3 regions of the Blautia sp. aa_0143 genome follow, and region 2 is predicted to be linked to each of the others. Evidence: riboswitches for the same ligand, from Rfam matches in the RefSeq annotation. Region 2 holds a riboswitch; each other region holds the start of a gene.

Region 1 (10,044 bases), on a different contig from region 2:
TTTTTCCGTTACATAATGGCAGGCTACTTCATGTCCGGACTCTACTTCTGTGAGCACAGGACGGATCGTCCTGCATTTCTCCATGCAGTGTTCGCAACGATTCTGGAATGGACAGCCATGAGGAACATCCAGAGGGCTGGGGGCCTCACTTTCGATGCTCTCGATCTTTTTGTTCTGATCCATATGAATGGAAAACTGTGCCCCCAGAAGAGCCTGTGTATATGGATGAAGAGACTTTTCCGTAACATCCTCTCCCGGAATTACCTCCACGATATTCCCGAGGTACATGACAGCAATCTGATGAGCAAAGGAACGGATCAGAGCCAGGTCATGGCAGATAAAAAGCATGCTGATGTTTTTCTCCTTCTGGAGACGTACCAGAAGCCGGATCACGGATTCCTGTACGGAAACGTCAAGTGCAGAGGTAGCCTCATCGCACACCAGAATCTCCGGTTCCAGGGAAAGTGCCCGGGCAATACTGATACGCTGACGCTGACCACCACTCATATTATGGGGATAGCGGTCTGTAAAATCTTCAGGAAGCTCTACCATTTTCAGGAGTTCTCTGGCCTTGGATTCCTTTTCGCTTCTTTTCAGCTTTCCGTAATTGATCAGGGGTTCTGTGAGAATATCCACGATCTTCATTTTCGGGTCAAAGGACGCCAACGGATCCTGGAAGACCATCTGCATGTTCTGACGGTTCAGCCAGGTTTCTTTTTTGGAAAGATCAGAGAGGTTTTTTCCATGGTAAAGGATCTCTCCGCTGGTCGGTTTGTCAAGAGAAATGACCATGCGGACAAAGGTTGATTTACCGCAGCCACTCTCTCCTACGATTCCCAGAGTTTTTCCTTTATAAACGTTCAGGTTCACATCGTTGCAGGCTGTTAAAGTTCTGCCGCCGGAAGCCGGGAACTGTTTTACGATATGTTTTGCACTGAGTACGATATCGGATTCCTTAAACATAACGCTGTCCCTCCATTTCCGGCACTGCAGCCAGCAGTTTCTTTGTATAGTCACTGGTCGGATGCTCCATGACTTCATCTCGTGTTCCCTGATCCACAACTTTTCCGTTCTGCATAACAACAAGCTGATCTGCCATATAGGCTGCTACGCCAATGTTATGAGTAACAATGATGATACCGGTTCCGAAATCATCACGGAGCTCCATCATCTGGCGTACGATCTGTGCCTGTGTAGTAACGTCCAGCGCACTAGTCGGCTCATCTGCAAGAAGCAGCTCCGGGTTAAAAGTCATGGCCATGGCAATACCAACTCGCTGGCGCATACCACCGGAAAGCTGGTGTGGATAACTTTTCATGATATTTTCTGCGTCCGGAAGACGCATTTTCTGAAGCATGGAACAGCCTTTCTTCCATGCTTCTGCTTTGGATACATCTGTATGTGTACAGATATATTCCACATACTGACTTCCGATCTTACGGATAGGGTTCAGGGTTCCGCCGCAGTCCTGGAAGATCATGGAAATGCGGGTACCCCTTAAATTTCTCCATTCATTCTTTGTATTGGAAAGCAGAGAATGTCCGTGAAACTGAATATCTCCGGTGCTGACCCGGCCACCTCCGCCAAGTGCGCCGAGGACAGCACGAATCACGGTTGTTTTTCCACTTCCACTCTCGCCTACCACACTGATGATCTCCCCCTTCTTCATGGAAAGGTTGAAATGTTCAATGGTAGGTGCCTGTTTTCCGTACTGAACGGAAAGATCCTTGATCTCAAGCATAAATAAGCGCTCCTTTACTCGGCAAGAGTGATATCCTTTGTCAGCCAGTAATAATCCATTGGATACATCTTAACACCTGTTACCTTTTTGTTGGAGAAGAGGTAGGTTGTCTCATAACCAAAGAATACAGTTGCAGCATCATCCATGATATCCTGCTGAATATCGATGATGAGATCTTTTCTCTTGTCCTCATCAAATGTCTGCGCAAGCTCGTCAAGAAGCTTGTCAACCTCCGGGTTATTGTATCCTGCAGTATTGTTTGCAGAGGAGCTGTACCAGTTCTCTCTTAAGTAGTTCTCAGGGTCTCCAGTGTTTGCTACCAGCACGTTCCAGATCAGAAGGTCATACTGACCGGAATCTCTCATGTCAAGAAGTGTCTCATAACTTACTGTGTTCAGGTTTACGTTGATACCGATCTCCTTCAGACTGGCCTGTGCTGCCTGTGCGTATACACCAAGCTCGGCACGGCTTGTGTAGATAACAAAATCAAGAACAAGAGGATCTCCGTCAGGAGTTTCTACAAATCCGTCACCGTCAACATCTTTGTATCCGGCCTCATCAAGGATCTTCTTTGCGCTGTCCGGATCATAGGAATTCTCATCCTTCAGATCATCGAATCCAAAGTCAAGTGTTGGAGGAACCGGTGCTTTACCAGCTGTTGCGCCACCCTCAAGAAGAGTGTTGCAGTATGTTTCCTTGTCAAGGCCACGAAGAAGTGCCTGGCGAAGAGCCTTATCGCTGAGTGCATGATCCTCATTCTGGTTCATGAATGCATAGGTGGAACGAAGAGACTGAAGCTCCTGGATGTCGTAATTGTCATTTCCCTCAAACTCAACCAGGTTCTCTGTTTTCAGGTTGTAAGCGATATCGATCTCACCTGTCTGAAGAGCCATGGAACGTGTTGTCTGGTCATCCACACATTTCAGTGTAACTTTATCAAGGGGAACTTCTCCATCCCAGTAGTTCTCATTTTTTACTACGATACAGGAATCCGTCGGGCTGAAGGACTCTACTGCGTAAGGTCCTGTACAGATCGGTCCTTCCATGGCAAATGTAGAATCATCTACATTTGTATCTACGATCAGAAACAGCGGGTCTGCAAGGCATCCGGCCATGTTTGCATTTGCTCTGTTCAGATGGAAGATCAGGTTCTGTCCGTCAACTTCGAGGCTGTCGAGATCAAAGAATTCCGGAACACGGTCACTCTTTTCAGCGGTACGTTCGATGGAGGCTTTTACCATTTCCGGTGTCATATCGTCACCGTTGGAGAATTTTACGCCCTCACGGATCTTGAAGGTCCATGTTTTTCCATCGTCACTGTTTTCCCACTCTTCCGCAAGACATGGAACGATCTCACCGTTCTCATCGAATTTTGTAAGGCACTCGCCGATCGCATAACGGGATACAACCCAGCTGAAATACTGCTCTGTCGGCTCCAGTGTATCTGCAAAGCTTGTTACTCCGATGGTGATCTCCTTATCACTTTTTTTGTCACCTTTTGCCTGAGCCACTGTTGCCATTGAAAGGGTCATCATACATGCAAGTGTAGCAGCCAGCACTTTTTTAACTACATTATTTCTCATTTCATCCTCCTAAAGATAATATACTGATCATATGGTGTTGGTTTGTTACAGAGTTGTTTTATTGATCCTGGCGCGGATCCAGTACATCACGGATGCTGTCTCCAAGCATGTTGAAAACAACAACACAGATTACGATAGCGATACCAGGGTAGATCATAAGCCATGGCGCCTTTGCCATGTAGGTTCTTCCTTCATTCAGCATCAGTCCCCACTCCGGTGTCGGCGCAGTTGCACCAAATCCCAGGAATGAAAGGGAAGCCAGCTCCAGCATCATAGTTCCGATATCTGCTGCCGCAGTTACCACCATCTGGGTTACCATGTTGGGAAGAATGTGTACAAGAAGAATTTTCCAGGTCTTTGTTCCGTTTACTATAGCTGCCTCTATGTAAAGACTCTTCTTGACTTTCAAGACCATACTTCGTGCAAGACGGGCATATTTTGTCCAGCTTACAGCCGCAATGGAAATAACGGCATTGACCAAGTTTGGTCCAAGCATACCGGCAATGGCAATGGCCAGTACAAGCCCAGGGAAGGAGATCATCATATCTGCGATACGCATGATCACTGCATCCACAACGCCGCCGAAATATCCGGCAATAACTCCTAAAAATGTACCGATGACAAAGATCACTGCAACCAGACATAAGGTCATGATCAGAGAGGTTCTTGTTCCGAAGATAACACGGGAAAGAAGATCTCGTCCAAGCTTATCCGTTCCGAACGGATGAGCGGAGCTTGGCTCCTGCAGTGATTCGGTCATAACTGCATTCAGTGGATCATATGGTGAGAGCTGCGGCGCAAAGATCGCAATTCCGATCACCACGAGACCCAGAATGAAGAAAAGAGTGAACTGTTTATTTTCTTTGAATGTTCGTAATACCTTTTTCAATTATCTATCCTCCTTAAGTCTTGGATCGAGATAAGTATAGGACAGATCCACAAGCAGGTTGATGCACATGTACAGGATCGCGATCCAAAGTACATAGCCCTGTACAAGAGGATAGTCACGACAGGAAATCGCCTTTACTGCCATATTTCCCATTCCAGGCCAGTTGTAAATGATCTCTACAACTGCAGTACCTCCCAGAAGACTTCCAAGGGAAAGTCCCAACAGCGTTACCAGCGGAAGCATAACATTAGGAAGGACGTGTTTCCAGAGAATGACGCTTTCCTTGATTCCACGCATTCTTGCACCTGTGACATAATCCTGATGAAGTTCCTCCAGCACTGCACTTCTTACCTGTCTGGTATATTTTGCAGACATGGCAAGTGCAAGAGTCAGCGCCGGGAGGATCATGGATTTAAAATCCGTACTGCCTCCTGCAACATTGATCCAGCGAAGCTGAACACCAAAGATGCTGAGAAGGATCAGGCCCAGCCAGAAGCTTGGAACAGATACTCCCACAAAGGTAATTCCTCTCACAAAATAATCCGGGAATTTGTTCTGATATACAGCGGCCAGGATTCCAAGCGGTATGGAAATAATGACCATCATCAGAAGTGCCAGCAACGACATCCTCAGCGTCGGCCAGAAACAGGATACCAGTTTATCTGTTACCGGCATTTTGAAAGAATAGGACTGTCCCATATCTCCTGTAACAACACCCTTCAGCCAGGAACCATACTGCACGAGAAAGGGCTGATCAAGGCCAAGCTCATGTCTTGTCTGTTCCAGAAGCTCTGGTGTAGGAAGATTACCACACTCTGTCAGCATGATCTCCGCAGGATCACCAGGTGACAGGTAGGTCAGTCCAAATGTGAAAAAGCTGATTCCAAATAATACAATGATGATCTGGAGAAATCTTTTTCCTACTTGTTTCTTTGTCACGTTTTACTCCTTTCCTCATTTGATGCGATTTTAACATTGCCGTTTTAATTTAGTTAGATAAAAGAAACTATTGGATTCTCAATATGCAGAATATGCATGGAATTTTAGAAAATTTGCACGAAAAAAGCCCGTGACGAAATACGGGCACACAAAATAAATATGCTTCCTATCTTCCGTAAGAATCATTTTAAAACAATTGCAAGCAGGTCTCCTGACTTAGGATCCTTACCCTCAGACACCTTCCCGGTCTATTTCTCACGCACTCGACCAGTGGTACTTTGTCTGAGGATTTCCCCTTACAGTGACGGGATCGTACCGGATTTACACCGGTTTCCCTATTAATCCTCTCAGAACTTACAACGGCTGATGTGAAAATCAGCAAATGCTGTCAAATTACTGAAACATTATATGATAAAACTATAGTTTATGTCTATGGAAAAATGTTATATTTTTAGAAAACTCATAAATTTTGTTAAAGATGCTTGAATTGTATATATCCCCCATGGGGGATTTGACAATTGGATTTATCTAATCTGCTAAAAAAACACGGATTTTACCTCACTATTTTTACAAATAGAATAGCAAATGGTAAAACCCGGTTTTCTTACTGTTTCAATATGATTTCAGACAGAAGCGTTCTGAAAAGGTTGTTTACTATCAGGTCAGAGTCTCCGTGATCGCTGCATATGCGATCATTGGTCCGTCTTCAATAATGTTCAGACTGGCTGTCTGATAAAGTACGACTCCGTTTTCAGTTGCAATAGAGGTGTAAAGTAAATTCCCATAGTAATCTCTCAGTTCACCCAGTTCTTCCCCCTTAAAAAAGTATTCTCCAGGCTTCTTGGACGGATACCAGCATCCGGTATACGGCGCATATTCATAGACTACATTTTCCAGAAGCATCTGACGGTAATGCTTCAGACCATGACATTTCTTTCCCTGGAGATGAAAAACAAGGTGACGGACGTCTCTTTTATCCTGTTCTACTTCCTCCCAGGTCCAGTAGCTGTGTCCGCCTCTTTCGATAAGAATACTTGGAATTCCAAGAGAAGAAGCATAATTGTAGGCGCCACCTGTGGCAGTTGTGGAACGGACCACATATTTTACGCCGATATGCCGTGCCATATGTAATGATTTCTCTGCTGTCTTTTCATCTACAACCCCTACATAATAAACATAGGGATGAAGCTGTTCGAACCCATCTCCGCTATGCAGGTCGATATAATAATCTGCTATGGAAAAAAGCTTTGTCACTATAGCATAGGCAATACGATCTGCAGCTGTTCCCTCAGGATCTCCGGGGAAAACGCGGTTCAGGTTCTTGCCATCCTCATAGACTAGACTCATGGTGCGATGCTCAAAGCCACTGACATTGACCAGTGGAACGATGATCACATTTCCCTTTAGTTCTTCCGGTTGAAATTCTTTTGCAAGTTCCATTGCCGCCTGGATTCCTACATACTCCGCACTGTGTATTCCCGCTGTGATCAGTATCGTCGGTCCGTCTTTCACTCCGCATATCACAGTTGCCGGCATTGCTATGCCGTATCCTGTGATCTTAATTTTCCCCTGTGCCTTCTCTCCTTTTTCAATCACCCAGTCATCAATTTTGATCATTGGTTGTTTCCCTTTTCCTTTTTTATATTTCCGCACTTTTGACGATAAGTATATCATGCCTAACCGAAATTGTACATATTCTTTTAAGATTCCGGGAAAACAGAAAAAAGCTTTCGTAACCGTTCATTCTGATCCGACGTACAAAAGCTTTTTTCCTGAATGATATATAATTTATCTTTTTACCAATTCTTTGGTGATTTCTTCCCAGCTGACTCCTTTTTCCACCATGAGTACCATCATATGATAAAGAAAATCTGAAATTTCGTATTTAATCTCTTCTTTATCCGGATTTTTGGCTGCAATGACGATCTCTGTGCATTCTTCACCGACTTTTTTCAAAATCTTGTCGATTCCTTTATCAAAAAGATAATTGGTATAGGAACCTTCCTTTGGATGTTCTTTTCGGTCAGTGATCACATCATACACATTCTGGAACACGTGAAGAGGATTGGTATCATCGTACTCCTTTTTCATCAGCGGTTTGAAGAAACAAGTACGGTTTCCTGTATGGCAGGCTGCGCCCACCTGCTCCACTTTGGCAAGGATCGTATCATTATCACAGTCAATGGTAAGAGACTTTACATACTGTACGTGGCCGGATGTCAGACCTTTGGTCCAGAGCTCATTCCGGCTGCGACTCCAGTATGTCATTTTTCCAAGCTTCAATGTTGTGTTAAAAGCAAGCTCATTCATATAGGCCAGCATCAGTACTTCATCCGTCCGGTAATCCTGGACAATAACCGGAACCATTCCGTCACTGTTTAATTTAAAGTCCGACCATGCAATATTACTTTTATATGTGTTTACCGGAATTCCGGCTTCTTCGCAGGTTTCCTTAAATGTATGCAGATCATTTTCAAGACTGCTTACATAAGCACCGCAAAGTCCGGACACAGCTGGTTCTCCTAAAAGCTCCAGAACGCTCTCAGATCTGTTTTCATCGGTATGAAGAACAATGGAAATCTGAGAAATCTCTGCAATTTCATTTTCGACAGTGTCCAAAGCCAGAACAGTGTCTGCATATGTTTCGATCAGATCCTGATTTTCTGTGAATTCTCTCAGATCAGAGATGCTGATCATCATACGCTCTTTTCCAAAGCGCCGGGATACTTCTTCCAGAAGCTTGATATTATTCTCTTTCGAAAAATTCAGTACAACTTTGGCACATCCCGCATAGATCAGCTTTTTTACATCTTCCATACGTTTGATATTTCCCGCTGCGATCACCGGGATCTCAGATACCTGACAGATATCACGGATTTTTCCGATCGCACGGTCATGCTCTGCATCTGTGGAAGAAAAGTCAAATACCAGAAGCTCATCTGCCCCATTGTCACCGTAAAATTTTGCAAGTGTTTCTACATTTCCGTCTCCGAAAAGATTTCTCTGTCCAAATCCGGTTACCGCCTTTTCTGAATGAAGATAAAGGCATGGGATCAACTGTTTGTTCATAAGTGGTCTCCTTCTGTATCAGAGGCTTCCCTTGGTAGAAAGCACGTCTGTGATCCGGGAATCGTACTGTGTGGCTGCATCAAGGGCTTTCGCAAAGCTTTTAAACATGGCCTCTGCCACATGATGGCTGTTTCCTCCGGAAAGAACCTTGATGTGAAGATTCATTGCTGCGGAATAGGATACTGCATAAAAGAATTCCTTTACCATCTCTGTAGCCATATCTCCTATTTTTTCCGTAGAAAACTCTGCATCCCATCCGAGATAAGGTCTTCCGGAAAGATCTACTGCGCAGAGCACAAGCACTTCATCCATAGGAAGGATACAGCTGCCGTAACGTTTGATCCCTTTTTTGTCGCCAACTGCCTCACGGATAGCGTTTCCAAGGACGATCCCTGTATCTTCAATGGTGTGATGATCATCTACATTCAGATCACCGTGGACTCTCAGCGTAAGATCATACAGTCCATGGCGCGTAAAACCGTCCAGCATATGGTCAAAAAAGCCAATGCCTGTATCAATATCGGAACTTCCTGTTCCATCAATATTCAGCTGCAGACGTATCTGCGTTTCTTTTGTGTTTCTTTCGATCAGTGCTTCTCTTGCCATTATTCGTTCTCCTTGTCCTCTTCCTCAAAACGGACTGCAATGGAATTTGCGTGTGCAGTCAGCTGTTCCGATGTGGCAAACTGGATAATGTCCTTGTGGATCTTTCGGAGTGCTTCCCTGGAATAATATACAATACTGGATTTTTTGATAAAATCATCTACAGAAAGTGCGGAGAAAAATTTGGCGGTTCCATTGGTAGGAAGTACGTGGTTTGGTCCTGCAAAATAATCTCCAAGGGGTTCAGAGCTGTGCTCTCCGATAAAGATCGCACCTGCATTTCGTACCTTCATCATATCTTCAAAAGGATTCTTTGTGACGATCTCCATATGCTCAGAAGCAATTTCATTGGCAGCCTCAATGGCCTCGTCCATATCTTCTGCGATCAGGATATAACCAAAGTTCTCCAGGGATTTCTCAATAATGGCTTTTCTGGAAAGTACCTCAACAAAACCTCTGACTTCTTTATCTACCTGATCTGCAAATTCCTCATTTGTTGTGATCAGGATCGCAGATGCCATCTCATCATGTTCTGCCTGAGAAAGAAGATCTGCTGCAATATAACGAGGATTTGCAGTCTCATCTGCAAGAACGAGGATCTCGCTTGGGCCGGCAATAGAATCAATGCTTACGTATCCATAAACTGCCTTTTTTGCAAGCGCAACAAAAATATTTCCGGGTCCTACGATCTTGTCAACCTTTGGAATACTCTCGGTTCCATATGCAAGTGCTCCGATGGCCTGTGCACCACCCACTTTATAGATTTCATCTGCTCCGGCTTCGTTGGCAGCAACAAGTGTGCTTGGATTTACTTTTCCGTCTTTTCCAGGAGGTGTTGTCATTACAATACGGTCAACACCGGCAACTTTTGCAGGAACGATATTCATAAGCACGGAAGACGGATATACAGCCTTTCCACCGGGAACGTAAACACCTACACAGTTCAGAGCGGTTACCTTCTGACCAAGCATGGTTCCGTCTGTTGTGCTTGTGAACCAGCTGTTCTGAAGTTGCTTTTCGTGATAGCTGCGGATATTCACCAATGCTTTTTTGATCACATCGATCAGGGAAGGATCTACCAGCTTGTATGCTTCCTCGATCTCCTCAGGGGTTACACGGATCGTATCCTTTGTCACTTCGACTTTATCAAATTCTCTGGTAAATGCAAATAACGCGGTATCTCCCTCTGCTTTTACTTTGGCAAGGATATTTGCTACTGC
Region 2 (10,044 bases):
AAACTGAAGACGGTTATGCAGTTTTTGTAGGAGATGAGCGTTACGAGGGAACTTACTGTATCATCTCCGCAGGACGAAGCGGAAGTAAATGGATGGAGACGGTATGTACAGAGCTTAAGATCCCGACTCTTTCCAACCGTGTGGACATCGGAGTCCGTGTGGAGCTTCCGGCAGAGGTTTTCAGCCGTCTGACAGATGAGCTTTATGAGAGCAAGATCGTTTACAGAACTGAGAAGTTTGAGGATATGGTCCGTACCTTCTGCATGAACCCGCGAGGTGTTGTCGTGAATGAAAATACCAACGGTATCATCACAGTAAACGGTCACAGCTACGAAGATCCGGCAAAGCATACCAACAATACAAACTTTGCCCTTCTGGTATCCAAGCATTTCTCAGAGCCGTTCCATGACAGCAACGGATACGGTGAGAGCATTGCAAGACTTTCCAATATGCTTGGCGGTGGTGTTATGGTACAGCGGTTTGGAGATCTGATCCGCGGAAGACGAAGCACAAAAGCCCGTATTGAGGAAAGTTTCGTAACACCTACACTTTCTGCGACACCGGGAGATTTAAGCCTTGTTATGCCGAAACGTATCCTAGATGGCATCATCGAGATGATCTATGCTCTGGATAAGATCGCACCGGGAACCGCAGATGATGATACTTTGCTTTATGGCGTTGAGGTTAAATTCTACAACATGGAGGTCGAGATCGACGAAAATCTGGAAACCTGCCACAAGGGTCTCTTTGTTATCGGAGACTGTAGCGGCGTGACCCATTCTCTGTCCCATGCATCTGCCAGCGGAGTCTACGTAGCCAGATACCTGGAGCAGGAGTATTTTAACAGATAAACTGCAGAGCAGTTTATCTGTTATGAGCAAGTAGCAAAGCGGATTGCGAATATCCGCTTGACTAGATAAACTGCAGAGCAGTTTATCTGTTATGAGCAAGTAGCGAAGCGGATTGCGAATATCCAGTGTAAGACAGTCCATTTCTGATATCAGGGTGATGACAGAAAGGGGCTGTTTTTTATGCAGGATATGCATGAATATTGGAGAAAGTATTCTGATAATAACTGACAGATACAGGGAGAAAACCGGTTACTGTTCACTGGTAATAATTCGCGAGGTATTTTTTGTGAGTGAAGATCACAGAAAATCGTGAATCGTCTGACATCAATCTTGACAAATTTATGAGTTTGTGGTAAAAGTTAGATAACCAGGTAAAAGAAAATATGTGCAAATGTTATAATGATAAGGTTGCATCCAGTCGGATGTGCAAAAGAGAATCCGGTGAGAATCCGGAACGATACCGTCACTGTGAAAGGGGAGCTGCTTTTATAACCACTGGGAGACCGGGAAGGGAAAGCAGCGTGGAACCAAGTCAGGAGAACTGCCTTATTGTGAGATTCAGGGATTCGCGGTTTACGAATCGGTATTCTCCATAACAATACAGAACTTCTTTTTATGTATTTGTATTGCGCAGAGAATCATGTGTGAGCAGGCGGCCGCAGAGAGCTGCTGCTTTTTTGTACATATCAGTATTCTGGAAATACATGAAAAGAGGACAATGAGAAATGAAAAGAAAAACAATGTTAGCTCTGATGCTCGCAGTTTCCATGACATGCTCTATGGGTGCGGCTACAACAGCAATGGCAGCAGAGGATTCTGCTACAGAAGAGAACGCTGAGGCAGCTGATACCACAGAGGCTTCTGATGCAGATCAGGAAGCAGCAGATAATGTAGCAGCTCTGATCGACAAGATCTATGTACAGGAAAGAAACGACACAACAGATGAGGACTGCAAGGCAGCCAAAGAAGCATGGGATGCTCTGACAGATGCTCAGAAAGAACTGGTAGAGGGTGAGAATGCAGATCCGGATTATTTCGGACGTGACACAGGAGATGCTTCCAAGGACGATCCGCGTAACCAGGATGAGATCGGTGAGAATGAACTTCTTGTTGTAAGCTTTGGTACTTCCTTCAATGACAGCCGTGCAGAGGATGTCAAGGGAATCGAGGATGCTCTTGCAGAAGCTTATCCGGACTGGTCTGTAAGAAGAGCATTTACAGCACAGATCATCATCAACCATGTAGAGGCAAGAGATGATGAAGTGATCGATAACATGCAGCAGGCTCTTGACCGTGCAGTAGAGAATGGTGTTAAGAATCTGGTTGTACAGCCTACCCATCTGATGCATGGTGCTGAGTACGATGAGATGACAGAAGCGATCAATGGCTATAAAGATAAATTCGAGTCTGTAGCTATCGCAGAGCCAATGCTCGGTGAGGTTGGAGACGATGCAACTGTGATCAATGATGACAAGAAAGCCGTTGCTCAGGCAATCACAGATACGGCTTGCAAAGAGGCCGGATTTGACAGCATGGATGCAGCAGCTGAGGCTGGCACAGCATTCGTATTCATGGGACATGGAACATCTCATACAGCTAACGTTACATACGATCAGATGCAGACACAGATGGAAAACCTTGGATTGAAGAACGCATTCATCGGTACTGTAGAGGGTAAGCCGGAAGATACAGCCTGCGACAAGGTTATCGAGAAGGTAAAAGAAGCAGGATACAAGAACGTTGTTCTTCGTCCGCTGATGGTTGTTGCCGGAGACCATGCAAATAACGATATGGCCGGTGATGAGGAGGATTCCTGGAAGAGCCAGTTTGTAGCATCCGGAAACTTCGATAAGGTTGACTGCCAGATCGAGGGTCTTGGAAGAATCGAAGCAGTTGAGAAGCTTTATGTAGAGCATACAAAGGCAGCCATCGATTCTCTGGGAAGCACTGAGGAGTCCGCAGATTCTGATGCAGCAGCAGATACAGAGGCTGATTCTGCTGAGGAGTCCGCAGAATAATAAATATAAAAATATCTGAGTGAGTTCAGATACCTATAAGAAATCAATGTAACTGCCCGGAAAGATCAGGAAGACTGTTTTCCGGGCAGATTGCTGTATCTATGGAAGGGAGAAGATTATCATGAAAAAACGCTATGTAAACTTAATTCTTGCAATGGCAAGTGCATCAGTCCTGGTGCTGGGCTCTGTGCCTGCGATGGCAAAAACAGATGAAACAAAAACAGAGTCCGGTGAGGAAGCAGAAGCTTCCGAAGAAAAGGATACAGATGCAGCCAAAGCAGATACCCTGGAAGATGGCGTTTATACAGCAGAGTTTGGTACAGACAGCAGCATGTTTCATGTAAATGAGGCCAATGACAAAAAAGGAGAGCTCACGGTCAAAGATGGTAAAATGACCATCCACGTAAGTCTGGTTTCCAAGAAGATCGTTAACCTGTTTGCGGGAACTGCCGAGGATGCCCAGAAGGACGGAGCAGAGATCATTGAGCCGACCACAGATACAGTGAAGTACAGCGATGGTTATACAGAGGAGGTTTACGGATTTGATATCCCGGTACCGGCCATTGGTGAGGAATTTAACGTGGCGATCCTGGGAGAAAAAGGCAAATGGTACGACCATAAAGTCAGCGTAAAGAATCCTGTAAAAACCTCTGACGACAAAAAATCCGAAGGGAAAAAACCGGAAGAGCTGAAGCTGGAGGACGGAACCTATGAGACGGATGTAACCCTTACAGGCGGAACAGGAAGAGCATCTGTAGAATCTCCAGCTAAAGTAGAGATCAAGGACAAAGAAGCTACGGCAACCATCATCTGGAGCAGTCCGAATTATGATTACATGATCGTGGACGGCGAAAAATATGAGCCGGTGAACAAAGACGGAAACTCCACATTTGAGATCCCGGTCACAGTCTTTGACGCAGAAATGGAAGTGACTGCAGATACTGTAGCCATGAGTACTCCTCACGAGATTGAGTATACCCTGAATTTTGATTCTTCGAGCATGAAAAAGGAAGAAAAATGAAAAAAATAATTTCATACATATTTCTGACGCTGACCCTGATCCTGGGGTGTGCTTTTGCAGTGCAGGCAGCAGAGACAGAACATAAGCCTGCGGATATTCCAGGCCTTACCTTTGATCACAGTATGGAGCTTTCCTACGCAAAGGAATTTAATGTGGATTACTACAACGATGGCTATGCGCTGCTCACCATTGATCAGGAAGGACAGTTTCTTGTAGTTCCCGAAGGCAAGAAAGCACCGGAGGGGCTGGATCCTGACATTGCGGTTCTGCAGCAGCCCATAAACAATATCTATCTGGTAGCAACCTCGGCCATGGATCTTTTCCGCGCTATCGACGGGATTGACAGCATCAAGCTTTCCGGAACCAAGGAAGACGGATGGTATATCCAGGAAGCAAAGGACGCTATGGAACAGAAAAAGATGATCTATGCCGGCAAGTACAGTGCTCCGGATTACGAGCTGATCCTGAACGAGGGCTGTGACCTTGCCATTGAATCCACCATGATCCATCACAATCCGGAGGTACAGGAGAAGCTGGAGCAGTTCGGGATCCCTGTAATGGTAGAGCGTTCCAGCTATGAGAGTCACCCTCTTGGAAGGACCGAATGGATGAAGCTTTACGCAGTTCTTCTGGGAAAAGAAGATGTGGCAGAAAAGGTTTTCAAAGAGCAGACGGACAAGCTGGATAAGGTTCTCACAGCAGATAAAACAGATAAGACCGTGGCGTTCTTTTATATCAACTCCGTAGGTGCGGTAAATATAAGAAAAAGCGGCGACTATGTTTCAGAAATGATCTCTCTCGCAGGAGGAAATTATGTTCCGGAGGATACGGGAGTAAATGACAATGCTCTTTCCACCATGAATATGCAGATGGAAGAGTTTTATGCCAAGGCGAAGGATGCAGACTATATCATCTATAACAGTACGATTGACGGGGAACTTAAGACCATTGATGAGCTTCTTTCCAAAAGTAAGCTTCTTGCAGATTTCAAGGCAGTGAAGAACGGAAATGTCTGGTGCACAGGCAAAAATCTCTTCCAGGAAACTACCGGACTTGGAACCATGATCGAGGATATCCACACCATGCTGACTACAGACGATGATTCTCTGGATGAGCTGACCTATATGCATAAACTGAAATAAATTCCAGTGTTCGCTTTAACTCCTTTGCCAGTTTCCACTTGTGAGCAGGAAACGAAAGGACAGGATAACAAAACAGAAGAGGAGTGTACCAGAAAAAATGAATGACAGAAAACGCGCAGTCCGATACGGGATCTCTTTTGTGATCCTTGCGGTACTTTTGATCTTTTTATTTATATGGAATGTAAATTCCGGAAGTATCCACCTCTCTGTGAAGGAGATCCTGAATATCATATTCCGGCATCAGGGAGATGAAACTTCTTATAATATCGTCTGGGAGATCCGTCTTCCCAGGATACTGGCAGTGATCATCCTTGGCGGAGCACTTTCTGTTTCCGGATTTTTGCTGCAGACCTTTTTTAACAATCCTATCGCGGGACCCTTTGTACTGGGAATCTCTTCCGGTGCCAAGCTGATCGTGGCGCTTCTGATGATCTTTTTTTTTAGCAGATCGGTGTCCATCGGTTCCGGTGCCATGATCCTGGCTGCTTTTGCAGGCTCAATGATTTCCATGGGCTTTGTGCTCCTTGTGGCAAAAAAAGTCCACAACATGTCCATGCTGGTCATCAGTGGTGTTATGATCGGCTATATCTGTTCGGCCATCACAGACTTTGTGGTGACCTTTGCAGATGATTCCAACATAGTCAATCTTCACAACTGGTCACTGGGAAGCTTTTCCGGTATGACCTGGGGGAATGTGCAGACTATGGCTGCTGTGGTACTTCTTACCATGGTGATCGTATTTTTTATGTCAAAACCGATCAGCGCCTATCAGCTGGGGGAGACTTACGCGCAGAATATGGGAGTTAATATCAAGGCTTTCCGGATACTTCTGATCCTGCTTTCCAGTATTCTTTCTGCCTGTGTGACCGCTTTTGCAGGGCCGATCTCCTTCGTGGGGATCGCTGTGCCTCATATTGCAAAAAGTCTCCTGAAGACTGCCAAACCGCTGCTTGTGATCCCGGCCTGTTTTCTGGGCGGTGCAGTGTTCTGCCTGTTCTGTGACCTGATCGCAAGAACTGTATTTGCACCGACGGAGCTGAGCATCAGTTCTGTGACAGCAGTTTTCGGAGCACCGGTAGTTATCTATATCATGATTCACAGACAGCAGAGGATATAAACGATGAAATCATATTTTTTTTATACAGATCAGCTGACCGTAGGCTATGATGGAAAACCGCTGATCAAAGAAATCAATATTCAGCTGAATAAAGGAGAAATCCTGACACTGATCGGTCCCAACGGTGCCGGAAAATCTACTATTTTGAAGAGTATCACAAGACAGCTTTCCCTGATCAGCGGAACGGTATATCTGGAACAGGAACAGATGAGCCGGATGACCAACAGGGAAGTGTCAAAAAAACTGGCTGTAGTACTTACCGAGCGCATGCGACCGGAGCTTATGACCTGTGAGGATGTGGTATCCACCGGACGATATCCCTATACCGGAACTCTCGGGATCCTTTCCGCAGAGGACAAGGAAAAAGTTAAAAGTGCCATGGAGATGGTTCACGCCTGGGATCTGAAGGATCGGGATTTTACAGCCATCAGTGACGGACAGAGACAGCGTATCCTTCTGGCACGCGCCATCTGCCAGGAACCGGAGATCATTATCCTGGATGAACCGACCTCCTTCCTGGATATCCGGCATAAGCTGGAGCTTCTTGCCATTTTGAAGAAGATGGTATTGGAAAAACAGATGACGGTGATCATGTCCCTTCATGAGCTGGATCTTGCCCAGAAGATTTCTGACCAGGTGATCTGTGTTCATGGAGATCACATTGAGAAATATGGTGCACCGGAGGAAATCTTTACTTCCGATTATATTCGGAAGCTTTATGGCATCACCCGTGGAAGCTATAATGCAGAATTCGGCTGCGTGGAAATGGAACCTCCGGCCGGAAAACCGGAGGTGTTTGTGATCGGAGGAAATGGAAGCGGGATTCCGGTATATCGGAAGCTGCAGCGACAGGGGATTCCTTTTGTGACCGGAGTTCTCCATACCAATGATGCAGATTATCAGGTGGCAAAAGAACTGGCTGCAAAAGTGATCACGGAGAAGCCTTTTGAATGCATTTCGGAGTCTGCCTTTGAAGAAGCACTGGAGTTCCTGGGAAAATGTGAAAAAGTGTACTGTCCGCTGAAGGATTTTGGTATCATGAATGAAAAAAACCGGGAATTGTTGAAAAAAGCAAAAGAAACCGGAAAATTAAACCAGATCAGATAAGTTCTCTGGGAAAATGAGAAAAACAATAAAATGCTGTCAGAAATGAGTGATATAATGTTACTGTTCACTGGTAATATTCCGCGAGGTGTTTTTTGTGAGCGAAGGTCACAGAAAACCCGAGACATACCGCGCGGATTTATGCGATTAGCATAAATCCTGTGCATCGCGAAGCGTGTTGCTGAGAACGGAGTGAACAGTAACGATATAATTTCCGGCAGCGTTTTTTATATAATATAAATTACAAATATTTCAGCAGCTGTGTTATAATATGACAAGAACGACAGATCGTGAAGCGCTCGCATTCGTGGAGATGTAAGTAACGAAGAGGAATGTCCGCTTTACACCGCAAAAGTTAAGCAGATACAATCGATCCGAAAAAATATATGGAGGGAAGATCAATGAAAAAAAGAAACATGATCGCAGCTCTGCTCTGTAGTGCATGCCTTGTGGCAGGAAGTGTAAATCCCGTATTTGCAGATGCATCGAAGGTAGTAACACTTGGAGCAGATCTTACGGATGCCCAGAAGCAGACAATGATGAAATATTTTAATGTAAGTTCCGATCAGGTGCAGGTGATGACCATTACAAATGAGGATGAGCATAAACACCTGGATAATATCGCACCACAGTCCCAGATCGGTTCCAGAACTTTGAGCTGTGCCTATGTGAAGCCTACACAGTCCGGCGGGATCAAGGTCCGCACAGCAAATCTGAACTGGGTGACAGGTAATATGATCGCAACGACACTTTCCACATCCGGTGTGAAGAACTGTGAAGTAGTTGCTGCCTGCCCGATGGAAGTATCCGGAACAGGTGCACTTACCGGTATCCAGATGGCATATGAGAAGGCCAGCGGAGAGAAGCTGGATGAGACCAAGACGAAGCTTGCCAACCAGGAGATCGTAACCACTGGTGAGCTTGCAGATAAGGTTGGTAAAAATGAGGCGACAACAGTTGTAAACCAGTCCAAGATGGATGTGATCCAGAACGGAGTACAGAATGCAGATGAGATTCAGAATATTGTAATCAATGTGGCTGAGCAGAACAATATTTCCGTAAGCCAGGACGATATTGACAGGATCGTGTCTCTTCTGAAGCAGATCTCACAGCAGGATTACAATTATGATGATGTGAAGGAAACACTGGAGCAGGTAGATGCCAATACCACAGGCCAGACCTCTTCCTCTGATGATACGCTGGATGGCGAGAGCAGTGATGAAACCGTAGATGTGGATGCAGATTCTTCTGATGATATCGTCAACAATGTAAATGACAGCATTCTTGGTGACGATGTGATCCAGAGCTCCACAGAGGATCCGGGTCTTGAGGAAGAAACAGGAGCAGATTCTCAGGATACAAGCAATGAGACCGGAATCCCGGATGCTACCGACGACGGAACCTATAGCAATGAGGAAAGCTCGGACGAAAGCAGTACAGATGAAAGTGCATCCGACGAGAGCAGTACAGACGAAAGTGCATCTGACGAGAACAGCACAGAGGATAGTGCATCTGACGAGAGCAGCACAGATGAAAGCACTTCTGACGAGGCTGCATCCGATGAGACCGGAATCCCGGAGGCAACAGAAGATACAGAATCTTCAGAAAGTACAGAGGGCTCAGACCAGGCAGACAGTGCAGAAAACGATACTTCCGTGCTCAGCGAAGAAGCAAAGAACAATTATGACAAATTTGTCCTCTTTGTAAAAGGCGAGTATGAGGGAGATGCAGATTCCCTTCTCGCTGCAACGGAGGATACAGAGGCAGTGGCAACGGTAACACTGGATGAGCAGACAGCGAAGAGTGTGGCAGAAACTGTTGAGAAGGATTATTATGATATCCTGAAGGATGGTACAGAATCCTATGAGGCAGATGGTACAGAAAAATATCAGAGTACAGAGCTGAATATGATGGATCAGAAGCTGAAGAAGCTGTTCAGTATTGACAGTTCCCAGGAGGACACAGAGGCCACAGACGTGACAGCAGCTATTCTTGCAGATGTTCCCCAGGAAGATAAGCAGACACTTTATAAAGAAACCATGAAATATCTGGCAGGTCTTTACGGCGAGAACACGGACTCTTCTGAGGAATCCGCAGCAGAATAAAAGATTTACAGAAAAAGAGATAAAAAATACCGCAGCAGAGAAAACAACCTCTGCTGCGGTATTTTTTGTCGTGCCGGAAAGATATCATGAAAATTTTGTGATTTACGACAAGGATTTGTGTAAGCACTGGAAAAATGGATTTTTCTGTGATAAAATTGACCGTAAATCGGTTTTGTGGACTCATACATCGCAAACCGTGATAGGGAAACGAGAAAGGGAAAAGGTAGAATTTATGAGCCTGGCAGTAGTAACATTAAAAAAAGGCGAAGGCAGATTCCTGAAATCAGGAGGCCTCTGGGTATATGACAATGAGATCGCAAGCATCATGGGAAGCTTTGTGAACGGAGATATCGTTCTGGTCCGGGACTTTGACGGATATCCAATGGGAAGAGGATTTATCAACACCAATTCCAAGATCACAGTCCGTATGCTTACCAGAGATGAGCGTACAGAGATCAGTCCGGAATTTTTGAAACAACGTGTCCGCGACGCATGGGAGTATCGTAAGAAGGTAGTAGATACCGGAAGCTGCCGTGTGATCTTCGGAGAAGCAGACTTTCTTCCGGGTCTTGTTGTGGATAAGTTTTCAGATGTGCTTGTTGTACAGTCTCTTGCACTGGGAATCGACCGTCTTAAAGAAACGATCCTAGATGCACTGAAGGAAGTCCTTGCTGAGGATGGGATCC
Region 3 (10,044 bases), on a different contig from region 2:
CCCCAAATATGAATCCATGTCACTGGAAGAATTGAAAGCCAACATGGAAAAAAGTAAAAAGGAACTTGAACAGGCAATGCACAATAAGAATATTCTGGAACAGAGAAAAAAGCTGATCGAGAGGAAAGAACGATCACACCGATTGGTGGTTAAAGGTGCTGAGTTTGAAAAAGCGTTTCCTATGTCCAAAGATCTTGAGCAGGAGGATTTCCAGAAAGTAATGAATGAAATGAAAGTTCTTAAATACAACAGAGATACAGTCCGGGATAGATATCTGGAGGCAGGAAGAAAGGAACGACAGCAGATTGCTGAAGAAGTAGAGAAAACCACGAAGGGAGATGATAGCTGATGGCACTTTATCATTTTTCTGTAAAGCAGGTATCCAGAGGAAAAGGGCAGACAGTGGTGAATTCGGCTGCGTATATTTCCGGGCAAAAATTGTATAACGATTATTATGGACAAGTCCATGATTACACGAGGAAATCCGGTGTGATGTTTACAGAAATCCTCAAACCGGATTATGTGCCGGAACGATTATCAGACAGGGAAACATTATGGAACGAGGTAGAGAGAGCAGAAAAGGGCAAGCGGGCACAGCTTGCCTATTCTTTTGACATTGCATTGCAGAATGAACTGACGTTAGAGGAGAATATCCAACTGGCGAGAGAATTTTGCCAGGAACAATTTGTGGCACGTGGCATGATTGTGGATCTGGCAGTTCATGAGGGAAAATCAAAAGATGGAGATGAACCGGATAATCCTCATTTTCATGTACTTGCTCCAATTCGTCCTTTTACAGAAGAAGGAATTTGGGGAAATAAACAGAAACGGGAATATGTTTTAGACGAAGAAGGAAACAGGATAAAAGATGCCAAAGGAAAGTATGTCTTCAATGCTGTTTCTACTACCGGTTGGAACGATCCTGAACTTTTAAAGGAATGGAGAAAGGCATGGACCGAGAAAGTGAATGATAAATTCCGGGAGTGTCATATGGCAGCAAGAATCGACCATCGTTCCTATAAAGAACAGGGAATTGATCTGATCCCGACAATTCATGAAGGGTACGAAGTCAGAGCAATGGAGAAGAAGGGAATCAAAACAATCATTGGAGAGTTGAATCGGGCGATCCGGCAATTCAATCAGATGTTCATTTCCTTAAAAGAATCTATCCAGTGGATGAAAACAGCCTATGAAGAAATGAAAATGGAACTGGATCGAAGGCAGCAGAACCCGACGCTTTTGGAGAGTCTGCAAGATTATTATGATAAAAAAACGCAGAATAGCCCGAAACTTTCAAATTTTTATGCGGAGATGGAACGAAGGGGAAAGAAAATTTCAAACTTACAGGAGTTTGCAAAATCCATCAATTATCTTCAGGTACACAACATTGAGACAATGGACGATTTACAAACACGAATTCAGGAACTGAATGGAATTATTTCTGCCAGCAAAGCTGAAATCAGTGAAAAGAGAGAACAACTGAAAAACCTGGAAGATTTGGAAAAGAAGATGCAGGTATTGAAGCAGAATCAGCCGTTGATAGATGAATACAACCACTTCTTTTTCCAGAAAAGACGGGAAAAGTTTTATACGGAGCATAAAAAAGCGATCAATTATTATCGTAAATGTGAGCGTGAACTAAAACCATACCGGGATAAAAAGGGACGGCTGCCAGAATCCAGATGGAAAAAAGAAAAAGAAGATCTCCGTATAATGATTGAAGAATTAAAAGCTGATAATCAGCCCTATCAGGATGAGCTTGCCTTTGTGAAAAAGGTACAGAGATGTGCTGATATTGCCAGGCGAGATCGTGAAATGCCAGAAACAGATACTTCCGGGCTTTCAGAAGAAAAAAGAGAAATGCCGGAGCAGGAATCGAAACAGAAATCTTCTATTCATGGCAGACTGGCGGAGAACCAGAAACTGATTGAGGAAGAAAAAGTGAAAAATCGACAAATGAAGAAAAAACGAAGTAATGAGATAAGTTTATAAAAATCTGTTGCAGGACAGACGGGAAAGGATGATGAAAATGCAGTATACAGAAGAACAGATCGCAAGAGCAAACCAGACAGATCTTGCTTCTTTTCTGAATGCACGGGGAGAACAGTTGGTAAAAAGTGGCAGAGAATACCGTTGGAAAAAGCATGACAGTGTAACGGTATCAGGAAATCGCTGGTATCGTCATAGCCAGAATAAGGGTGGCTATCCGGTGGATTTTGTGATGGAATTTTATCATGCCACATTTCCGGAAGCGGTGAAGATGTTGATCGATGAAGAAGGCGAAGGCAGGCAGAAGTCCTGCCTCGCCCCGTCACCTGACTTCCGGTTACCGGAGAAAAGTGAAACGAATGAGACGGTCATAAAATATCTGACAGAAATCAGGAGGCTTGAGAAAGATCTGGTGGAGGAATGGATTGCCGGTGGGAATATTTACGAAGAAAAGAAACACCATAATGTTGTATTTGTCGGCAGAGATGCAGACGGTATTCCGAGATATGCGCACTGCAGGGGAACTGGCGGGATAAAATATCGGGGAGATGTAGCTGGTTCGGATAAATCTTATGGATTCTGTCACAGAGGAGAGGATAATCAACTGTTTGTATTTGAAGCAGCCATTGATCTGCTGTCATTTATCCAGTTATTTCCAAAAGACTGGAAGAAACGTAGCTACCTGAGCCTGGGCGGAGTCTCCAGTGTGGCACTGATGACTTTTCTTTCTGAACGCCCTCAGATTACTTCGGTTTTCCTGTGCCTGGATAATGATCACGCAGGAAATGAAGCTTGTGAAAAATTGGCAGGAGAAATTCCGGATGGATATCGTGTGATCCGGTTGAAACCTGCCAGAAAAGACTGGAATGAAATTCTCTGTGACGAAAATGCTGACAGAAAGAAAGTGATACAGGAAACCGTTACAATGAAAATGCAGGAGAAAGAAGCACTGGTGCCGATGTTATGTTATAAAGATATTGAACAGACCAGTGTGGAATGGCTGTGGTTCCCTTATATTCCATTTGGAAAACTAACAATCATTCAGGGCAATCCGGGAGAGGGAAAAACCTATTTTGCCATGATGCTGACAGCAGCGTGCACGAACCGTAAGTTGTTTCCAAACATGGAAGATATTGAGCCATTCAATGTGATTTACCAGACAGCAGAGGATTCTTTCTATAAGACCTATCCTGAAATTTTCCAGACATCGTCTGGAAAATCTGTTGGGTTACTGTCTTGGTCGCATTATGCAACATTATTACAGGTTAAAGAGAAGGCAGCTCGCGACTGGTATGAGAAAGAAGCCGCAAAACAGACTTGGAGTGTCCGTACTTTGCAGAGGAATATTTCTTCTCAGTATTATTACCGTATGCTCAAAACTCAGAAAAAAGAGCTTGTAGAAAGTGAAATGAAGGAACTGACTGCACCGTATCAGAATGATAAGTTGGAGTTTATCAAGAATCCGGTAGTTGCGGAGTTTTTAGGCTTTTCGCAGAATACAGATTTTACAGAGAGTGACCTTGAGAAAAGTATTCTTTCCAATTTGCAGAAATTTTTGATGGAGCTTGGAAAGGGATATGCTTTTGTGGCAAGGCAGCAGCATATCCATACGGAGAAACAGGACTATTATATCGACCTTGTGTTTTACAATTACATACTGAAATGCTTTGTCCTCATCGACCTGAAAACAGAAAAGATAACACATCAAGATGTAGGACAGATGGATATGTATATCCGTATGTATGATGAATTGAAACGTAGTGAGGGCGATAACCCAACAATCGGTATTGTTCTTTGTTCCGATACAGATGATGATATTGCCCGTTATTCTGTTATGCATGGCAATGAACAATTATTTGCTTCCAAGTACAAATTATACCTGCCGACAAAAGAAGAACTGAAAGCGGAGATTGAAACTCAAAAGGCAATGTTTTATCTTCAGCAGCAGGATAATGAAGACAGAAACAAAAACTATACTTTTAACATTGAATGAGTTAAAAAGAAATAAAATAAGAGCATTTGATCAGAATGAATTCCTTCATGATGGGAATCGATTCCGAGGGTATGCTGATCTCAGCAGTACCTGAGGAAGATGGTCATGAAGGACTGAACCTTCTGATGGTAGATGACAGAATCCCGGCAGGTGCAAAGCTGTACTAAAATTAGATATAAAACAAGAGCACTTCTCAGAGTTAATAATCAGAAAACCGAGAGGTGCTTTTTTCGTGCTAAAAAATATATCCCGGCAGTCAACTACTGCAAAACAGTATATAACAGTTGACAACAGTATTATACTGTTATATACTGTTTGCAACAGGAGGGAACATATGAAGATTATAATCAATAATACATCGATGGTACCAATTTATGAACAGATCATGGAGCAGATCAAGGCGCAGATCATCTCCGGAGAGTTAAAAGAAAATGATATATTGCCGTCCGTGAGAACAATGGCAAAGGAACTGAAGATCAGTGCACTTACTGTGAAGAAAGCATATGACAATCTGGAAGCAGAGGGCATGACAGTCACAGTTCATGGGAAAGGAACGTATGTAGCGGCTTCGAATACACAGCTGATGGAAGAAGAGCGCAGGAAAGAGGTTGAGGCGGATCTGGAAGCAGCAATTCAGAAGGGAAGGCGCTGCGGAATGAAAGAGGAAGAGATCCGTTCGTTGTTTGAACTCATCATGGAGGATGAATGATTATGTTGGAGATCAAAGGAGTAAAGAAAAGCTACGGTGAATTTCAGTTAGACTGTTCGTTAAATGTAGAAAAAGGAAGAATCACCGGTCTGGTTGGAGAGAACGGAGCCGGTAAGAGTACTTTGTTCAAGGCAGTGCTCGGACTCATTTCTTATGATGCCGGTGAGATAAAGATCCTGGGAAAAATACCGGAAGAGTTAAGTGAAAAAGAGAAAGAAGAGCTGGGAGTTGTCCTGGCAGAAACCGGATTCAGTGGATACTTGAAAGGGAAAGATGTTGAGGCAGTCCTTGCCAAATTATATCCAAAGTTTGAAGCAGAAAAATTTCATCAGATGTGTGAAGAATATCAGATTCCGTTGGATAAATTTATAAAAGAGTACTCAACAGGAATGAAAGCAAAGCTGAATCTGATCGTTGCATTGACACATCAGGCAGAATTCCTGATGCTGGATGAGCCGACAGCAGGGCTTGATGTCGGAGCGAGGGAAAGGATGCTGGATATTTTAAGAGAGTATATGGAAGAAGAGCCGGAGAGAAGTATCCTGATCAGCTCACATATTTCTTCGGACTTAGAACATCTGTGTGATGACATTTATGTGATACATAAAGGAAAGATTGTACTTCATGAAGCGATGGATACGATTCTTGAAAAATATGCAGTGTTGAAGGTCAGTGAGGAACAATATCAGGCAGTGGACAAAAGGTATCTTTTGAAAGAGAAAAAAGAGTTTTTTGGAGTTGCCTGTCTGACGAACGAGAAGCAGTATTATATAGAAAATTATCCGGAAATCGTAGTAGAGAGCGGATCACTCGATCAGGTGATCCTGATGTTGACAGGAGGCGAAAGATGATGAAAGGAATCAGAGGGCTTTTGGAAAAGGATTTTCGATTGTTTTTTCGACAGGGTGGTAATCTTTTTTTGGTGTTAGTGTTTGTAGCATTGTTTTTTATACTTACAGGAAAAAAGGCAGCTGCTTTCATTGCAATGTATATCCCATCTGTTCTGGCGATATATTCAGGTAATACGATCAGTTATGATGAAAATGGCCATGGTTACACATATTTATTTTCTTTACCCGTAAATAAAAAAATATATGTCAGAGAAAAATATATTTTTTCCTTTATCATGACAGCATGTGGATGGTGCATTGGAATGATCTGTGCAGGAATTATGGTACTCATAAATCCTGAAGAGGTGTTTGATCTGGAAATGCTGGCAATGGAGTTGATCACATTTTTTGTGTTTCAGGCAATTGCGGGAATTATGATCGCGATCAGGATAAGGTTCGAAGGAGAGAAAGGGCGAATTGTGCTGCCAATCGCAATTTTAATTATTTTTGCGATTTGTTATACAATTAGATCTTTTGTGAAGACTAACTTGGGATTAAAAGAAAGTATTCTGCATATGATAGGGGGAATAGGGGATCTTGAAATCGGGATTGCCCTCATTGTGCTAAGTCTGCTTATATGGTTTGCTTCGTATAAGTATAGTATGAGCGCCATGAAGAAGAAAGAGTTTTAAGATAGGCGTGGCAAAGATGATCCATTAAAAATAATGATTATAAAGATGTAATAGCTACCAAAAATATGAGAAAAACTTTGTGAAAAAATAGGCTTGTGTTTCGTAAGAGTCCCTTGTAAAATAGCGGTCAAGGATGAAAAGAAAAGGAGATTCTTATGGGAACTAATGAAAAAGATATGACTGCCGGATCTCCCGGAAAACTGATCATAACTTTTGCCATACCAATGATGCTTGGAAATATTTTTCAGCAGTTTTATACAATGGCAGACACCATGATCGTCGGACAAGTGGTAGGAGTTAAAGCACTGGCGGCAGTAGGTGCCGGAGATTGGCTGGTATGGCTGGTGTTGGGGATTATGACAGGTATCACACAGGGTTTTTCTATTCTTGTATCTCAGTATTATGGAGCAAGGGAAAAGGAAAATCTGAAATGTGCAGTAGCGAAAAGCTATATCATGACAGCATTACTGTCTGTGGTCGTACTCGCAGTAAGTGAAGGTACAGTTTATCATGTTCTTTTATTTTTACAGACACCGGATAATGTCATTGATCTGACAATGCTATATTTGCGGCTGATCTTTGCAGGAATCCCGATCATAGCTGCTTATAATATATTTGCAGCGATCCTTCGGGCACTTGGAAACAGCAGATCTCCGTTGATCGCAATGACAGTGGCAGCAGTGATCAATGTGGGACTGGATTTGTTATTTGTGGCGGTTTTTGGCTGGGGTATAGCCGGAGCAGCAGTGGCGACCGTTATCGCGCAGGGATTTTCTGCCTTGTACTGTTTGATCGTATTACGTAAAATCCCGGATATCCGCCTGGAAAAGAAGGACTTTTACAGGCAGCCCTCTATGAGCCTGCGGCTTTTGGAACTGGCGGTTCCTCTTGCGATACAGAATGTGATCATCTCCGTGGGAGGACTTGTGGTACAGTATGTGATCAATGGATTTGGTTTTCTGTTTGTGGCGGGATTTACGGCATCGAACAAGCTGTATGGGGTTTTGGAGATGGCTGCCGTTTCATATGGATATGCTATTACAACCTATGTGGGCCAGAATCTTGGTGCAAAAAAATACCAGAGGATTCGAAAAGGCGTGCGCAGCGGCACTTATATGGCAGTGCTCACTTCGGCTTTCATTTCCGGCATGATGGTACTGTTTGGACGTAATGTACTGTCCCTGTTTGTATCCGGTGAACCGGATCAGACCCGACAGGTATTGGATATAGCATATAAGTATTTGTTTATCATGGCTGTCTTTTTGTGGGTGCTGTATCTGCTGTATGTGTATCGTTCCGCTATCCAGGGCCTGGGTAATACTTTGATTCCGCTTGCCAGCGGCATTGCAGAATTTATAATGCGTGTCAGTGTTGCGCTGCTGCTGCCAAAACTGATCGGTGAAGATGGAATATACTATGCAGAGATCTGTGCATGGAGCAGTGCAGCTGTTTTATTATTCGTAAGTTATATGATCATTATACGGAAATATAAAGAAGTCACCGTTCATACATAATGTTATTTACTTAAGAGATTTATAATAATACAGGCAGAAAATATCCGGGTTTCACTATGAAATGTTCAGATATTTTATATTTGACAAAAAACTATTTATATAAAAAGAAAAGTATGATATTATAATATTTATTCATTGCAACTATGAAAATTGAATAGTCAGAAGGGTGTACAAAGTACTTAATAAGGAATCTGGTGAAATGCCAGAACAGCCACCGCTACTGTGACAGGGACGAAAACCAAAATATCACTGGAGAGATCCGGGAAGATGGTAAGTAGGAAGAACTGGAGTCAGGAGACTTGCCTTTTTGACAGAAGAATTCTGATTCGGATGGGATACAGAAGGAATAAGCTCTGCTTGAGGTAGAGGTTTGTTTTTTGTGCTGATATGATGCTGGATCATATCAGCTTTTTTTATTTTAACCGAATAAACAGATGAAAAATGAGGAGAGATGAAGATGGGAAAAGTAATTGCAAAGCGTTTTATATTTATGATTCCGGTAGTGCTGGCGGTTACATTTATTATTTTTATGCTGAGTTTTATATCGGCAGGTGATGCTGCCAGAGTGCTGGCGGAGAAAAAATATGAGCATCCGTCACCGGAGCAGGTAGAAGAAGTACGGCATGAGGAAGGACTGGATCAGCCGGTGCTGGTACAATACGGGAAATGGCTGGATCAGGCACTTCATGGCGATTTTGGAAAATCATATTCTACCAGAAAACCGGCTTTTGAGGAATTAAAAAGATATTTTCCACAGACATTTAAACTGGCAGTTACTTCGTTTTTATTGTTGATGATCGTATCAGTCCCTCTTGGAATTTTGTCGGCAATTTATGAAAACAGAGTTCTGGATAAAGTCATTCGCATTTTGTCGTCCCTCAGTGTATCTATGCCGTCTTTCTGGATCGGTCTGATGCTGCTCTATATATTTGGAGTAAAGCTAAAAGTGATTTCCGTGATCGGAGGAGATGCCGGAGGCATCCCGATTCTTGCGGCATTTGCCATGGATATCAGTTTCTTTGGAATTATGACGAGATTGATCCGTACCAATATGATACAGGTGCTGAAGCAGGATTACATACGTGCCAGCAGAGCTAAGGGATTGTCATCTGTAAATGTAATTTTGCGTCATGGTCTGAAAAATATCCTGATTCCTGTGCTTACACGTCTGGTATCAATTGTGATCGGTTTTTTCTGTGGCTCAGCTGTGATAGAAAGTATTTTTTCAATTCAGGGAATCGGAAATCTGGCATTGAAATCCGTGATCTCAAAAGACACTCCGGTGCTGCAATGTTTTATCTTTATTCTGGCTGTTGGCATTGTAGTATTAAATTTTCTTGTGGATATCGCCTATTCTGCGATTGACCGGCGAATCCAGTTAAAGTAAAGGAGAGATCATAGAATGGGAAGCAGAAGAAAGCAGAAAACAGAAAAAAGCATGATCCAGAATCTGTACTGGAAACAGGTATTCCGGTCACCGAAAACAAAAATAGGATTGATGGTGGTCATAATTTTTGCATTGGCAGCTATTTTTGCACCTGTACTGGCGCCGCATGATCCACTGCTTGTGGATGTTTCGATAAAATTAAAGAATCCGTCGGCGGCATATCCTTTAGGTACTGATCAGCTGGGACGATGTATTTTATCAAGACTTCTCTGGGGCAGCCGGTATTCACTGAGCTATAGCTTTACGGTGCTTCTGATCACCGTATGTGTCGGGGTGCCGATCGGACTGTTTGCCGGATATGTAGGTGGAAAAATCGATTCCATAATTATGAGGATCATTGATGTATTTATGGCTATGCCGGTCTTTATTGTGGCACTTGCCATTGCAGGAACCGTAGGAGCCAGCGGCGCTCATCTGATCCTGTCCTTATCGGTCGTATCCTGGGCAGAATATGCAAGGCTTGCCCGAGCATTGACACTTCAGGAAAAAAATAAAAATTATATGACCGCACTAAAAGCCGGCGGCTGCGGCCACGCAAGGATCATATTTAGGCATGTATTGAGAAATATCCTGCCATCTGTAATCGCACTGGCAACAATGGAAATCGGTTCGATCATTCTGTCAATTGCCGGTTTTTCCTTTATCGGCCTTGGTGTGCAGGCACCGACACCGGAATGGGGGATCATGCTCAGTGACAGTAGAAGTTATATTCAGACTTATCCAAGACTGATGTTTTATCCGGGCATACTGATCATGATCATTGTTCTGGCATTTAATTATCTGGGGGAGGGAATACAGAATGGAACAGCCCAAAAATGATGTTCTAAAGGTAAAAAGACTACATGTGGAGTTTCAGACTTCTCACGGAAT

The links. A riboswitch is a leader RNA that binds a small molecule or an ion and turns the genes downstream of it on or off. The one in region 2 is predicted to bind cobalamin.
Region 1: it holds a riboswitch for cobalamin, as region 2 does, so the genes downstream of both, nikB (nickel ABC transporter permease) here and EAI83_RS02750 (sirohydrochlorin cobaltochelatase) in region 2, are expected to answer to the same signal.
Region 3: it holds a riboswitch for cobalamin, as region 2 does, so the genes downstream of both, EAI83_RS09210 (ABC transporter permease) here and EAI83_RS02750 (sirohydrochlorin cobaltochelatase) in region 2, are expected to answer to the same signal.

The regions. Positions count from the first base shown of each region.
Region 1 is NZ_RCXU01000021.1:60,478-70,521, reverse strand. Features, by position in the region: gene EAI83_RS11930 (ABC transporter ATP-binding protein) at 1-963, opposite strand, end outside; gene EAI83_RS11925 (ABC transporter ATP-binding protein) at 956-1,741, opposite strand; gene EAI83_RS11920 (ABC transporter substrate-binding protein) at 1,756-3,324, opposite strand; gene nikC (nickel transporter permease) at 3,383-4,213, opposite strand; gene nikB (nickel ABC transporter permease) at 4,214-5,152, opposite strand; cobalamin riboswitch at 5,337-5,525, opposite strand; gene EAI83_RS11905 (M14 family metallopeptidase) at 5,810-6,769, opposite strand; gene hisIE (bifunctional phosphoribosyl-AMP cyclohydrolase/phosphoribosyl-ATP diphosphatase HisIE) at 6,941-8,221, opposite strand; gene hisB (imidazoleglycerol-phosphate dehydratase HisB) at 8,240-8,827, opposite strand; gene hisD (histidinol dehydrogenase) at 8,827-10,044, opposite strand, start outside.
Region 2 is NZ_RCXU01000004.1:33,255-43,298, reverse strand. Features, by position in the region: gene EAI83_RS02755 (NAD(P)/FAD-dependent oxidoreductase) at 1-851, shown strand, start outside; cobalamin riboswitch at 1,240-1,414, shown strand; gene EAI83_RS02750 (sirohydrochlorin cobaltochelatase) at 1,577-2,869, shown strand; gene EAI83_RS02745 (hypothetical protein) at 2,991-3,890, shown strand; gene EAI83_RS02740 (ABC transporter substrate-binding protein) at 3,887-5,032, shown strand; gene EAI83_RS02735 (FecCD family ABC transporter permease) at 5,130-6,149, shown strand; gene EAI83_RS02730 (ABC transporter ATP-binding protein) at 6,153-7,256, shown strand; gene EAI83_RS02725 (DUF1002 domain-containing protein) at 7,655-9,358, shown strand; gene EAI83_RS02720 (class I SAM-dependent rRNA methyltransferase) at 9,591-10,044, shown strand, end outside.
Region 3 is NZ_RCXU01000015.1:33,826-43,869, forward strand. Features, by position in the region: gene EAI83_RS09170 (DUF3847 domain-containing protein) at 1-349, shown strand, start outside; gene mobQ (MobQ family relaxase) at 349-1,992, shown strand; gene EAI83_RS17540 (PDDEXK nuclease domain-containing protein) at 2,030-3,982, shown strand; partial or broken gene EAI83_RS09185 (methionine--tRNA ligase subunit beta) at 4,030-4,149, shown strand; gene EAI83_RS09190 (GntR family transcriptional regulator) at 4,317-4,691, shown strand; gene EAI83_RS09195 (ABC transporter ATP-binding protein) at 4,694-5,542, shown strand; gene EAI83_RS09200 (ABC-2 transporter permease) at 5,539-6,213, shown strand; gene EAI83_RS09205 (MATE family efflux transporter) at 6,369-7,727, shown strand; cobalamin riboswitch at 7,875-8,048, shown strand; gene EAI83_RS09210 (ABC transporter permease) at 8,185-9,114, shown strand; gene nikC (nickel transporter permease) at 9,130-9,993, shown strand; gene EAI83_RS09220 (ABC transporter ATP-binding protein) at 9,974-10,044, shown strand, end outside.